DNA from 3 places in the Kitasatospora sp. NPDC101108 genome. Region 2 is predicted to be linked to each of the others. Evidence: riboswitches for the same ligand, from Rfam matches in the RefSeq annotation. Region 2 holds a riboswitch; each other region holds the start of a gene.
What was found. Region 2 has a riboswitch for cobalamin ahead of ACZ6Z8_RS08970 (ribonucleoside-diphosphate reductase subunit alpha). Riboswitches for the same ligand answer to the same signal wherever they lie in the genome.

Region 1 (3,247 bases), on a different contig from region 2:
TCCCATGACCGTCCTGCTCGCCCTGTCCGCCAGCCTGCTCACCGGCCTGGGCGACTTCGGCGGCGGCGTCCTCACCCGCCGGCTGCCCGCGCTCGCCGTCGTGGTCGTCTCCCAGGCCGCGGCCACCGTCGTCCTGCTCCTCGCGGTCCTGGCCACCGGCGGCTGGGCCGATGCCTCGCCCGCGCTCTGGAACGCCGTCGCCGCCGGGGTGATCGGCCCGTTCGCGATGCTCGCCTTCTACCGGGCGCTCGCGCTCGGCCCGATGGGCGTGGTGTCCCCGCTGGCCACCGTCGGCGTCGTGGTCCCGGTCGGCGTCGGGCTCGCGCTCGGCGAGCGACCCGGCCTCGGCCAGCTGGCCGGGATCGCGGTGGCGGTGGCCGGCGTGGTGCTGGCCGGCGGCCCCGAACGCGGCGGGCCGTCCGCCGCCCGCACGGCCCTGCTGCTCACCCTGGCCGCCGCGTTCGGCTTCGGCGCCAACATGTCCCTGCTCTCGCAGGCCTCGGCCGGCGGCGGACTGCTGCTCGTGCTGTGCGTCCAGCGGCTGGTCAACGTCGTCGTGGGCGGTGCCGCGCTGCTGGTCGGCCCGCGCGGCACCGACACCTCCGGGCTGCTGCCGGAGCTGCGCTCCCGACTGCCCCTGCTCACCGGCGTCGGCCTGGTCGACGTGGCCGGCAACGCCACCTACGCGCTGGCCTCGCACGGCGGCTCGGCGGCGGTGGCCGCCGTGCTCGCCTCGCTCTACCCCGTGGTCACCGCGCTGATGGCGCGCGGGGTGCTCAAGGAGCGGCTGCGCCCGGTCCAGGTGGTCGGCGCCGGGCTCGCCGTCGCGGGCACCCTGCTGCTCGCCGCGGCGTGACCGCTACTTCGGCGGCTCGGCGGGCGTCCAGCGCTTCTCGACGCCCGCCAGCTTCCAGTACGCGATGGCGATCGCCCACACCACCACGAACAGCCCCGCGATCGCGTAGCCGACGTTGTCCAGCGAGATGTCCGCGATGAACCCGGTCACCGGGTCGGTCAGGTCGAGCTTCTCGTGCAGCACCCCGACCAGCTCGATGGTGCCGATGATGAAGGCCACCGCGATCGACAGCCCGGTGATGGTCAGGTTGTAGTACACCTTGCGCACCGGGTTGGAGAAGGCCCACTGGTACGCGAAGTTCATGAACGTCCCGTCCAGGGTGTCGAACAGGCTCATCCCCGCCGCGAACAGCAGCGGCAGGCAGATGATCGCGTACCAGGGCAGCCCGGCCGCCGCGCCCGAACCGGCCATCACCATCAGGGTCACCTCGGTCGCGGTGTCGAAGCCCAGGCCCAGCACCATGCCGACCGGGAACATCTGCCCGGGCCGGGTGATCGAGCGGGTCGCCCGGTTGAGGATCCGGGCCATGAGGCCGCGCGAGTTGAGGTGCTCCTCCAGCTCGGCCTCGTCGTACCTCCCGGCCCGCATCGAGCGGAACACCTTGAGGATGCCGAGCAGCGCCGCCAGGTTGAGCGCGCCGATCAGGTAGAGGAAGGCGCCGGAGGCCGTGGTGCCGACCACCCCGAGCCACTTGTGGGTGGCCGAGTCGTCGTCCATCAGGGTGTTCGCCAGCTGGGCGCCGCCCGCCACCAGGGCGGCCATGATGACCACCATCGAGGAGTGGCCGAGCGCGAACCAGAAGCCCACCGAGACCGGGCGCTTGCCGTCCGCCATCAGCTTGCGGGTGGTGTTGTCGATCACCGCGATGTGGTCGGCGTCGAAGGCGTGCCGCATGCCCAGGGTGTACGCGGTGATGCCGAGGCCGACCCCGAAGACCTGGGTGCCGACGGCGTAGTCGTGCGGGGCGACCAGGAAGACGAGCGTCCCGAACGCCACCACGTGCATGGCCAGGATCACCCCCATCAGCCCGGCGGTACGGATGGTGTCCTCGCGCTTCCACCGGAAGGTGGGCAGGACGGAGGGGGCCGCCTCAGCAGGAGTGGCGGTTTCGGGCAGGGTCATCTTCGGATCACGCTCCAGCACCTCGTGGAATGACTTCGTGAGATGCCGTGGCCGGTCTCCTGGCTTACGGGACTTCCGGACCCGCCTTCCCAGGCGCACGAGGCGCCCAGTGGCACGTGGGTCCGGACAAACCACCCCCCGATCACAGTGGCGAGGGCCGCTCCGGACTGGGACCTGTTGATGGTCCGTCACCGGTCTTCCCGAGCACCACGGCGGGGAACACCGTAGGGGCAGGACCGCACCCTCGCAAGGTTGCGCACCTGTGCAGGTGTTCAGGATCACAGGTCGTGAGCTGCCAGAATGTCCGCATGCATCTCGTACCGGCCGACCGCGCGGGCCACCGCACCATCGACGGACACCGGGTCTGCGAAGCCATCGCCGCCATCGGTGACACCGAGCACGTCCGCTCCTGGGCCGAGCGGTTCTCCCTGCTCTCCGACCCCGGACGGCTCGCCCTGCTGCTCGCCCTCCACCGGGCCGGCCCGCTCGCCGTCAGCGACCTGGCCGTGGCCACCGGCATGCGCGACCCCGCCGTCTCCCAGGCCCTGCGCCTGCTCCGCACCGCGGGAGTGGTCACCGGTGACAAGGACGGACGCGTGGTGCGCTACCGGCTCGTGGACGACGGCATGCGCCCCCTCCTCGACGAGTGCGCCGCCGCCGAGCACGAGGAGCCGGCCGCAGCCGCGGGCTGACCGGCACCGCGAACCGCCCCGGACCGCGGACTGACCGACACTCGGCGAACCACGCCGCAGCGCGGCCGGATGAGTACGATCACGATGTGCCGTCCCACCCCCACGTCTGGCCCGCCGACCGCTGGAACACCCGCCCGGTCAGGGCCCGCGTGCTGGCGGTCGCCCGCACCCTCACCTCGGCCACCAGGGTCCTGGACGTCCTCACCCTGCTCGACCCGGACGGCATCGAGCGGTACTTCACCGTCAACCCCGGCTCCGCCTTCGCCGACCGCGCCCTGGACGACTTCCTCCACGGCCTGCCCGGCTACACCGTGCTGGACTGGGAGGACGCCGTCCGGCGCCGCTTCGACCTGGCCGTCGCCTGCGCCGTCCACGCCTCCATGCACCGCCTGGACGCCCACCTGGTCGTACTGCCGCACGGCGCCGGCTACAACCGCCTGGTCACCGAGTCCACCGGCGACACGGTCAGCGCGGCCGGCCTCTCCCGCCGTGAACTCACCCACCAGGGACGGGTGTTCGTCGACGTCCTCGGCCTCTCCCACCCCGAACAGCTGGACCGGCTGCGGGTCTCCTGCCC
Region 2 (3,247 bases):
GGCGTCGCGCAGCGCGTCGCGGGTCTGCTGGTCCCAGACGCCGAGCTCCTTGAGCTCGCGCACCAGGTACGGGTTGACCTGGAGGAACTCGCCGGAGAGCGTCTCGCGCTTGAACAGGTTGGACACCTGCGGCTCGATGCACTCGTACACACCGGCGATGGACGCGATGGTCGCGGTCGGCGCGATCGCGAGCAGCAGCGAGTTGCGCAGGCCGGTCTCGGCGATGCGGGCGCGCAGGGCGGTCCAGCGGTCGGCCCACTGGGGGGCGGCCGTCGGGAAGTGGTCGATGTGCAGCTCGCCGCGGGCGGCGCGGGTCTCGCCGTAGGCCTCGTGGCGGCCCAGCTGCTCGGCCAGGTCGGCGGAGCGCTCGTAGGCGGTGAGCATGATGCGCTCGGAGATCAGCGTCGACAGCTGCTTGGCCTCGGCCGAGTCGAAGTCGATCCGCAGCTTGAAGAAGACGTCCTGCAGGCCCATCACGCCGAGGCCGACCGGGCGCCAGCGGGAGTTGGACGTACCGGCCTCGGTGGTCGGGTAGAAGTTGATGTCCACCACGCGGTCGAGGAAGGTCACGGCCGTGCGGACGGTGGCGTCCAGGCGCTCCCAGTCCATCGCGCCCAGCAGGTCGTCGGCCGAGGCGCCGGCAGCCACGTGGGCGCCGAGGTTGACCGAGCCGAGGTTGCAGACGGCGGTCTCGGAGTCGTCCGTGACCTCCAGGATCTCGGTGCACAGGTTGGAGGAGTGCACCGTGCGGCCCGGCAGCGCGGTCTGGTTGGCGGCGCGGTTGGAGGCGTCCTTGAAGGTCATCCAGCCGTTGCCGGTCTGCGCGAGGGTGCGCATCATGCGGGCGTAGAGGGTCTGCGCCGGGATGGTGCGGACGGCCTTGCCGGCCAGCTCGGCCTTGCGGTAGGCCTCGTCGAACTCCTCGCCCCACAGGTCGACCAGCTCGGGCACGTCGGCCGGGGAGAACAGCGACCAGTCGGCGTTGGCGTTGACCCGGCGCATGAACTCGTCCGGGATCCAGTGGGCCAGGTTGAGGTTGTGGGTGCGGCGCGCCTCCTCACCGGTGTTGTCGCGCAGCTCCAGGAACTCCTCGATGTCCGCGTGCCAGGTCTCCAGGTAGACGCAGGCCGCGCCCTTGCGGCGGCCGCCCTGGTTGACGGCGGCGACCGAGGAGTCGAGGGTGCGCAGGAACGGGACGATGCCGTTGGACTTGCCGTTGGTGCCGCGGATCAGGCTGCCGCGCGAGCGGATGCGCGAGTAGGACAGGCCGATGCCGCCGGCGTGCTTGGAGAGCCGGGCGATCTGCGCGTAGCGGTTGTAGATCGAGTCCAGGTTGTCCAGCGGCGAGTCGAGCAGGTAGCAGCTGGACATCTGCGGGTGCCGGGTGCCGGAGTTGAAGAGCGTCGGCGAGGAGGTCAGGTACTCCAGGCGGCTCATCAGGCCGTACAGCTCGGCCACCTCGCGCACCGACTGCTCGGAGTCGCCGACCGCCAGGCCGCAGGCGACGCGGAGCAGGAAGTGCTGCGGGGTCTCGATGACCTTGCGGGTGATCGGGTGGCGCAGCAGGTAGCGGGACTGCACGGTGCGCAGGCCGAAGTACTCGAAGCGGTCGTCGCCCTGGGCGTCGATCAGGGCGTCGAGGGCGGCGGCGTGCTTGGCGACGAAGGCCGCGGTGGTGTCGCCGATCAGGCCCTCGGCGTGGCCGACGGCGATCGAGGCGGAGAAGGAGACCGAGCCCTGGCTGTTCGCCTCGTCGACGATCTCCAGGGCGAGCAGGCGGGCCGCGAGCTTCGAGTACTGGGGGTCCTCGGCGATCATCGACGCGGCGGCGTCCACGGCCAGCCCGCGCAGCTCGGCGAAGTCCGAGCCGGCGTGGCGGCCGCGCAGCGCGGCGGCGGCGACATGGCCGGGGTCGACCTCGGTGAGGTCGGCGCTGCGGTCGGTGAGCAGCCGCAGCAGCGCGCCCCCGGGGTCGGAGACCGTCGGGTCGGTGAAGGCGGAACCGGAGCCCTGGGCGGGCAGGGTGGCTGAGGCAGCGGTGGTCAAGGCGCTCTCTCCTGGCGGCGATCGGCGGCGTGATCGGGGTCACCCGGGCCGATCTGGGCAGGGGAGCACGGCGCGGACGCAAACAGCGCCGCGCGAGGTGTCTCCCCGGCCCGCCCGCGAGGCCCGGAGGGGTGGTGCTCAGTGCCGGCGCGGCCTCTGCGGGAGGGCCGTGGCGCACGCTGTCGGCAGGTACTCGGACTCGCGGGCGCAGCTGCTGGAGCCGCCCGCACACCGCTGCGGGGCAGTCCCGGACTCCCACCGGGTTCCCCTGCATCGACAGCAGGAGTGAGCATACATGTAGTGCCGGCTGACTGCGGCGGCACCATATGTTGTGCCTGTCGTGTTGCGCGTGTCGACGGGCCGGGCGGCCGATCAGTGCTTCAGGTACACCTTGTACGTGCTCGAATCACCCGTCGGAGAGGTGAATTGGGCGATCAGCCGGTAGTGCCCGCTGGCGGTCAGAGCGGCGCTGAGCGCGCGGTCGGTGGCCTCCGGCGCGGTGCTGTCCAGAACGACCATGGTGAACCAGCCGTTCCGGATCGCGGCCGTGCTGCCGTCCGTGCCGCGGTGCTGCACTCCGGCGTCATCGCGGTAGTCCGTCCCGGCCTGCGCCGAGATCCACTGCTCGGGCTTGCTGACGCTGCCGAGGTAGTACTCGGCGAGTCCGTCGACCTCGGTGAGGTAGTGGCCCTGGGGGACGGCGTGCGCCCTCAGGACGGCCAGCAGGCGGCCGGAATCGGGCCCGTTCTGGTAGCGCAGGGCGGACTGCTCCATGCCCAGGGCCAGGAGCGCGACCCAGACCAGGATGCCCAGCTGAGGGTGGCGGAAGTGGGCGCCGACCAGCCGGGTGAGGCCGAGCCCCGCGAGCGGGGCGGCGAGCAGCATGCCGTAGCCGAGGTGGCGGAACAGCGCGCCGGAGGTACCGGTCCACAGGTGGGCGGCGGGGATCAGCAGTGCGGTGAAGGTCAGGACGGTGCCGAGCAGGACGCGCTGGCCCCGGGTGGTGGCGGCGCCGTCATTCTCGGGCGACTCGTGTTCGTTCATCTGCTCGCGGCGGACGTACGAGACCGTGCCGGCCACCGCGAGGAGGGTGAACAGGCCGCTCCACTGGAGGGTGCCTAGCAGGATGGAGCCGGTCGAGCCGGGGGCGTTGCCGTGCGCGGGGGACCAGTGGGCGACCTTCCCCAGCTGGCCGTAGGGC
Region 3 (3,247 bases), on a different contig from region 2:
CGGCAGCATCGGCAGGGTGCCCAGCACCGGACGGCCGGTCAGCTCGTGCAGCATCTCCAGGCCGGGCGCCAGCAGCCGGGCGTCGCCGCGGAACTTGTTGACGAACCAGCCCGCCACGTGCCGCTGGTCCTCCGCGGACAGCAGCGCCAGCGTCCCGTACATCGCCGCGAAGACCCCGCCGCGGTCGATGTCCCCGACCACCACCACGGGCAGGGCGGCGGCCGTGGCCAGACCCATGTTGGCGATGTCCCGGTCGCGCAGGTTGATCTCCGCGGGCGACCCGGCGCCCTCGCACACCACCACGTCGTAGCGCCGGCGAAGGTCCGCCAGGCACTCCAGGGCGCGTTCCAGCAGAACGGGCTTGCGCTCGCGGTAGTCCAGCGCGCCCACCTCGGCGACCGGCCGGCCGAGCAGCACCACCTGGCTGCGGCCGTCCGCGCCGGGCTTCAGCAGCACCGGGTTCATCGCCGCCTCCGGCTCCACCCGGGCGGCCTGCGCCTGCATCGCCTGGGCGCGGCCGATCTCGGCACCGTCGGCGGTGACGAAGGAGTTCAGCGACATGTTCTGCGCCTTGAACGGCGCCACCCGCACGCCCTGACGGACCAGCCAACGGCAGATCCCGGCCGTCACCACGCTCTTGCCCGCGTCCGAGGTCGTCCCGGCGACCAGCAGCGCGTTGTTCATGCTCCACCCCTCCCGAACAGCATCCGCAGCAGGACGTGCCCCGCGACCGTCGTACCCAGCGCCAGTGCGCCCACCCGCCGGGACAGCGTGCAGGCCCGCTCGATGTCGTCCACCGTCACCGGCCGCAATTCGGCGCCCAGCACCGGCCGGTGCTCCACCCGCTCGCCGTACCGGAGCGTCCCGCCGAGCCGTACGCCCACCGCGCCCGCGAAGGCCGACTCGGCCTGGCCCGCGTTCGGGCTCGGGTGCGCGGAGCCGTCCCGGCGCCAGACCCGCCAGGCGGTCCGCGGCTCGGGCGCGGCGGCCACCGTCAGCAGCGCGGTCAGCCGGGCGCCCGGCCAGCCCGCGACGTCGTCCAGCCGGGCGGAGGCCCAGCCGAAGCGGGCGTAGCGGGGCGAGCGGTGGCCCACCATGGCGTCCAGGGTGTTGACGGCGCGGAAGGCCAGCAGCCCCGGGGTGCCGGCCAGGGCGCCCCAGGCCAGCGCGTTCACCACGGCGTCGGCGGTGTTCTCGGCCACCGACTCGACCACCGCCCGGGCGATCTGCTGTCCGTCCAGCGCGCTCGGATCCCGCCCGCACAGGTGCGGCAGCCGCTCCCTGGCGGCCGTCAGATCGCCCGCGGCCAGCGAGCGGCCGATGGTGCGCGCCTCCCGGGTCAGCGAGGTGCCGCCGAGCACCGTCCAGGTCGCGGCGGCCGCCAGCGCGGCCCGGCCCGTCGGACGGCGCCCGACCGTACGGTCCAGCGCCAGCGCGCCGGCCGCGACCGCGCCCACGCACAGCGCCGTGTACCCGGCTCCGGCGGTCCGGTCGTCACGCCACACGCGCCGCTCCAGACGGGTCGCGGCGCTGCCGAACAGGGCGACGGGGTGGCCGCGGCGCGGGTCGGCGAAACGGGCGTCGGCGGCGTAGCCCGCGACGGCCCCGAGCGCGAAGACGGCGGCCCGGGTCAGCGGGCGCACGGCGGCAGGCAGCTCGACGGGCAGCTCGGGGCCGGACGGGGCGGGGCAGCCTGCATCGCGTGGGTGTCCTCACTCAGGGTCCGCGCCCTGGATCGACGTACCGGGGGCCGAGAGTCTCCTGGCTTCCGGGTCGAACGCACCCCCGGGCCTTCCAGCGGCGGCTTCTGACGGCCCGCCGTGATGGGCCCCTCCTGCGCGACGGCGGGCGAGGAGGGATTCCGAGCGTGCTCCCCGGTGACAGTGGCGGGACCGCGCCGGACTCGCACCGGCTTCCTCTCCATGCCTCCGTTTGGCCCCAGGATCCCATCACGCGGCCGAACCGGGAGTCAACCGAGGTCAAAGAGGGGTCGGTCACACCCGGCACGGGGACCGGACCTGTGTGATCGCCCAGCGCGGGGGAGGGCCCGTCAGCTCCGCTTCGTGCGTTCGTCGGCTGGGCCGGGCCGGGCACCGCACCTACGGTTCGGTGCCATGCGCCGCAGAAAGTCCCCCACCACTGCCGCCCCTTCTCCCGTCCCGTTCTCACCCGAGGCCGCCCGCGCCCACCGGGCCGGCCTCGGGCTGACCCCCGAGCAGGTCGCCGAGGGCATGGCCGCCCACGGCGTACGACTGCTGCCCGGCCACGTGCTCGCCTGGGAGAACGGCGACCTGCGCCCCGGCGAGGCCGAGTTCGTCGCACTGGCCAGGGCCCTCTGGTGCCCGGCCGACCAACTGATGGACGGCCGCCCGGTGAGCCTGCGCGACCACCGCCTCGCCCGGGAGCTCCCCCAGGAGACCGTCGCCGAGCGGGCCGGAGTGTCGCTGCCCGCCTACCGGCAGGCCGAGCTGACCGGCCAGTGGGACGGTGACCCGGACCGGACCCACGCCCTCGCCCAGGTGCTGGGCCTGCGGCTGACCGAACTGGTCGAGGCCACCGGACGCGGCGAGGCCCTCGACCGCCTCCTGCGCCAGTGCGTGGCCGCCCGCTGGCAGCCCCACCTGGGCCCGCTCGCCCGCCTGGTGCCCGTCCCGGAGGCCGACCTCGCCGCCGTCCTCCCGGTCCTCCACCAGGAGCACCACGTCCCCTCCCACTGGGGCACCACCACCCAGCCCCGCACCGCCACGCAGCCCCTCACCCCCCGCTTCTGGCACCTCCTCAGCATCCAGGGCCCCGCCATCCCGGTCTGACCGCCACCGGCCCGACAGCCCGACAGCCCACCGGCCGTCCCCCGGACGGGTCGGCCCGGTGGCCGGAACGGCGGAACTCCGGTGGACTGGTGCTCGAACACCGTCCGGTCCGTGAAACAGAGCGGGGAACGAAATGCGTTGGGGAACCGCAGCCGTCGTGGCGGCCGCCGCCGTCGGGGCGGGGGCCGCCGTCCTGGTAGTCGGCCGCCGGGCCTCCGAGCGGATGGTCCGCCCCGGGGTGCAGGGGCCGGTCGAGCCGGAGGCGGGGCCGGTGGTGGTGCGGAGCCTCGGCGCCGGCCGGGTCACGTTCAGCCGCCGCCCCGAGAGCCTGCTGCCCGGCCGCTGGGCGATCGAGTGGGACGACGACGGGCACGCGGTGGCCGAGGAGATCCTGCACCGCGACGCCCAGAGCGTCACCCGTCGGCTGGTCCGGGCCG

Region 1: linked by a shared signal. The riboswitch ahead of nicT (Nickel transporter NicT) and the one ahead of ACZ6Z8_RS08970 (ribonucleoside-diphosphate reductase subunit alpha) in region 2 are both predicted to bind cobalamin.
Region 3: linked by a shared signal. The riboswitch ahead of ACZ6Z8_RS30905 (cobalamin biosynthesis protein) and the one ahead of ACZ6Z8_RS08970 (ribonucleoside-diphosphate reductase subunit alpha) in region 2 are both predicted to bind cobalamin.

What each region holds. Positions count from the first base shown of each region.
Region 1 covers NZ_JBVJLM010000012.1:216,287-219,533, reverse strand. The annotation lists gene ACZ6Z8_RS25570 (EamA family transporter) at 5-856, shown strand; gene nicT (Nickel transporter NicT) at 860-1,978, opposite strand; cobalamin riboswitch at 2,011-2,205, opposite strand; gene ACZ6Z8_RS25560 (ArsR/SmtB family transcription factor) at 2,287-2,670, shown strand; gene ACZ6Z8_RS25555 (hypothetical protein) at 2,757-3,247, shown strand, end outside.
Region 2 covers NZ_JBVJLM010000003.1:141,651-144,897, reverse strand. The annotation lists gene ACZ6Z8_RS08970 (ribonucleoside-diphosphate reductase subunit alpha) at 1-2,022, opposite strand, end outside; cobalamin riboswitch at 2,214-2,339, opposite strand; gene ACZ6Z8_RS08965 (glycosyltransferase family 39 protein) at 2,419-3,247, opposite strand, start outside.
Region 3 covers NZ_JBVJLM010000019.1:77,316-80,562, reverse strand. The annotation lists gene ACZ6Z8_RS30910 (cobyric acid synthase) at 1-684, opposite strand, end outside; gene ACZ6Z8_RS30905 (cobalamin biosynthesis protein) at 681-1,643, opposite strand; cobalamin riboswitch at 1,756-1,918, opposite strand; gene ACZ6Z8_RS30900 (helix-turn-helix domain-containing protein) at 2,115-2,810, shown strand; gene ACZ6Z8_RS30895 (alpha/beta hydrolase family protein) at 2,944-3,247, shown strand, end outside.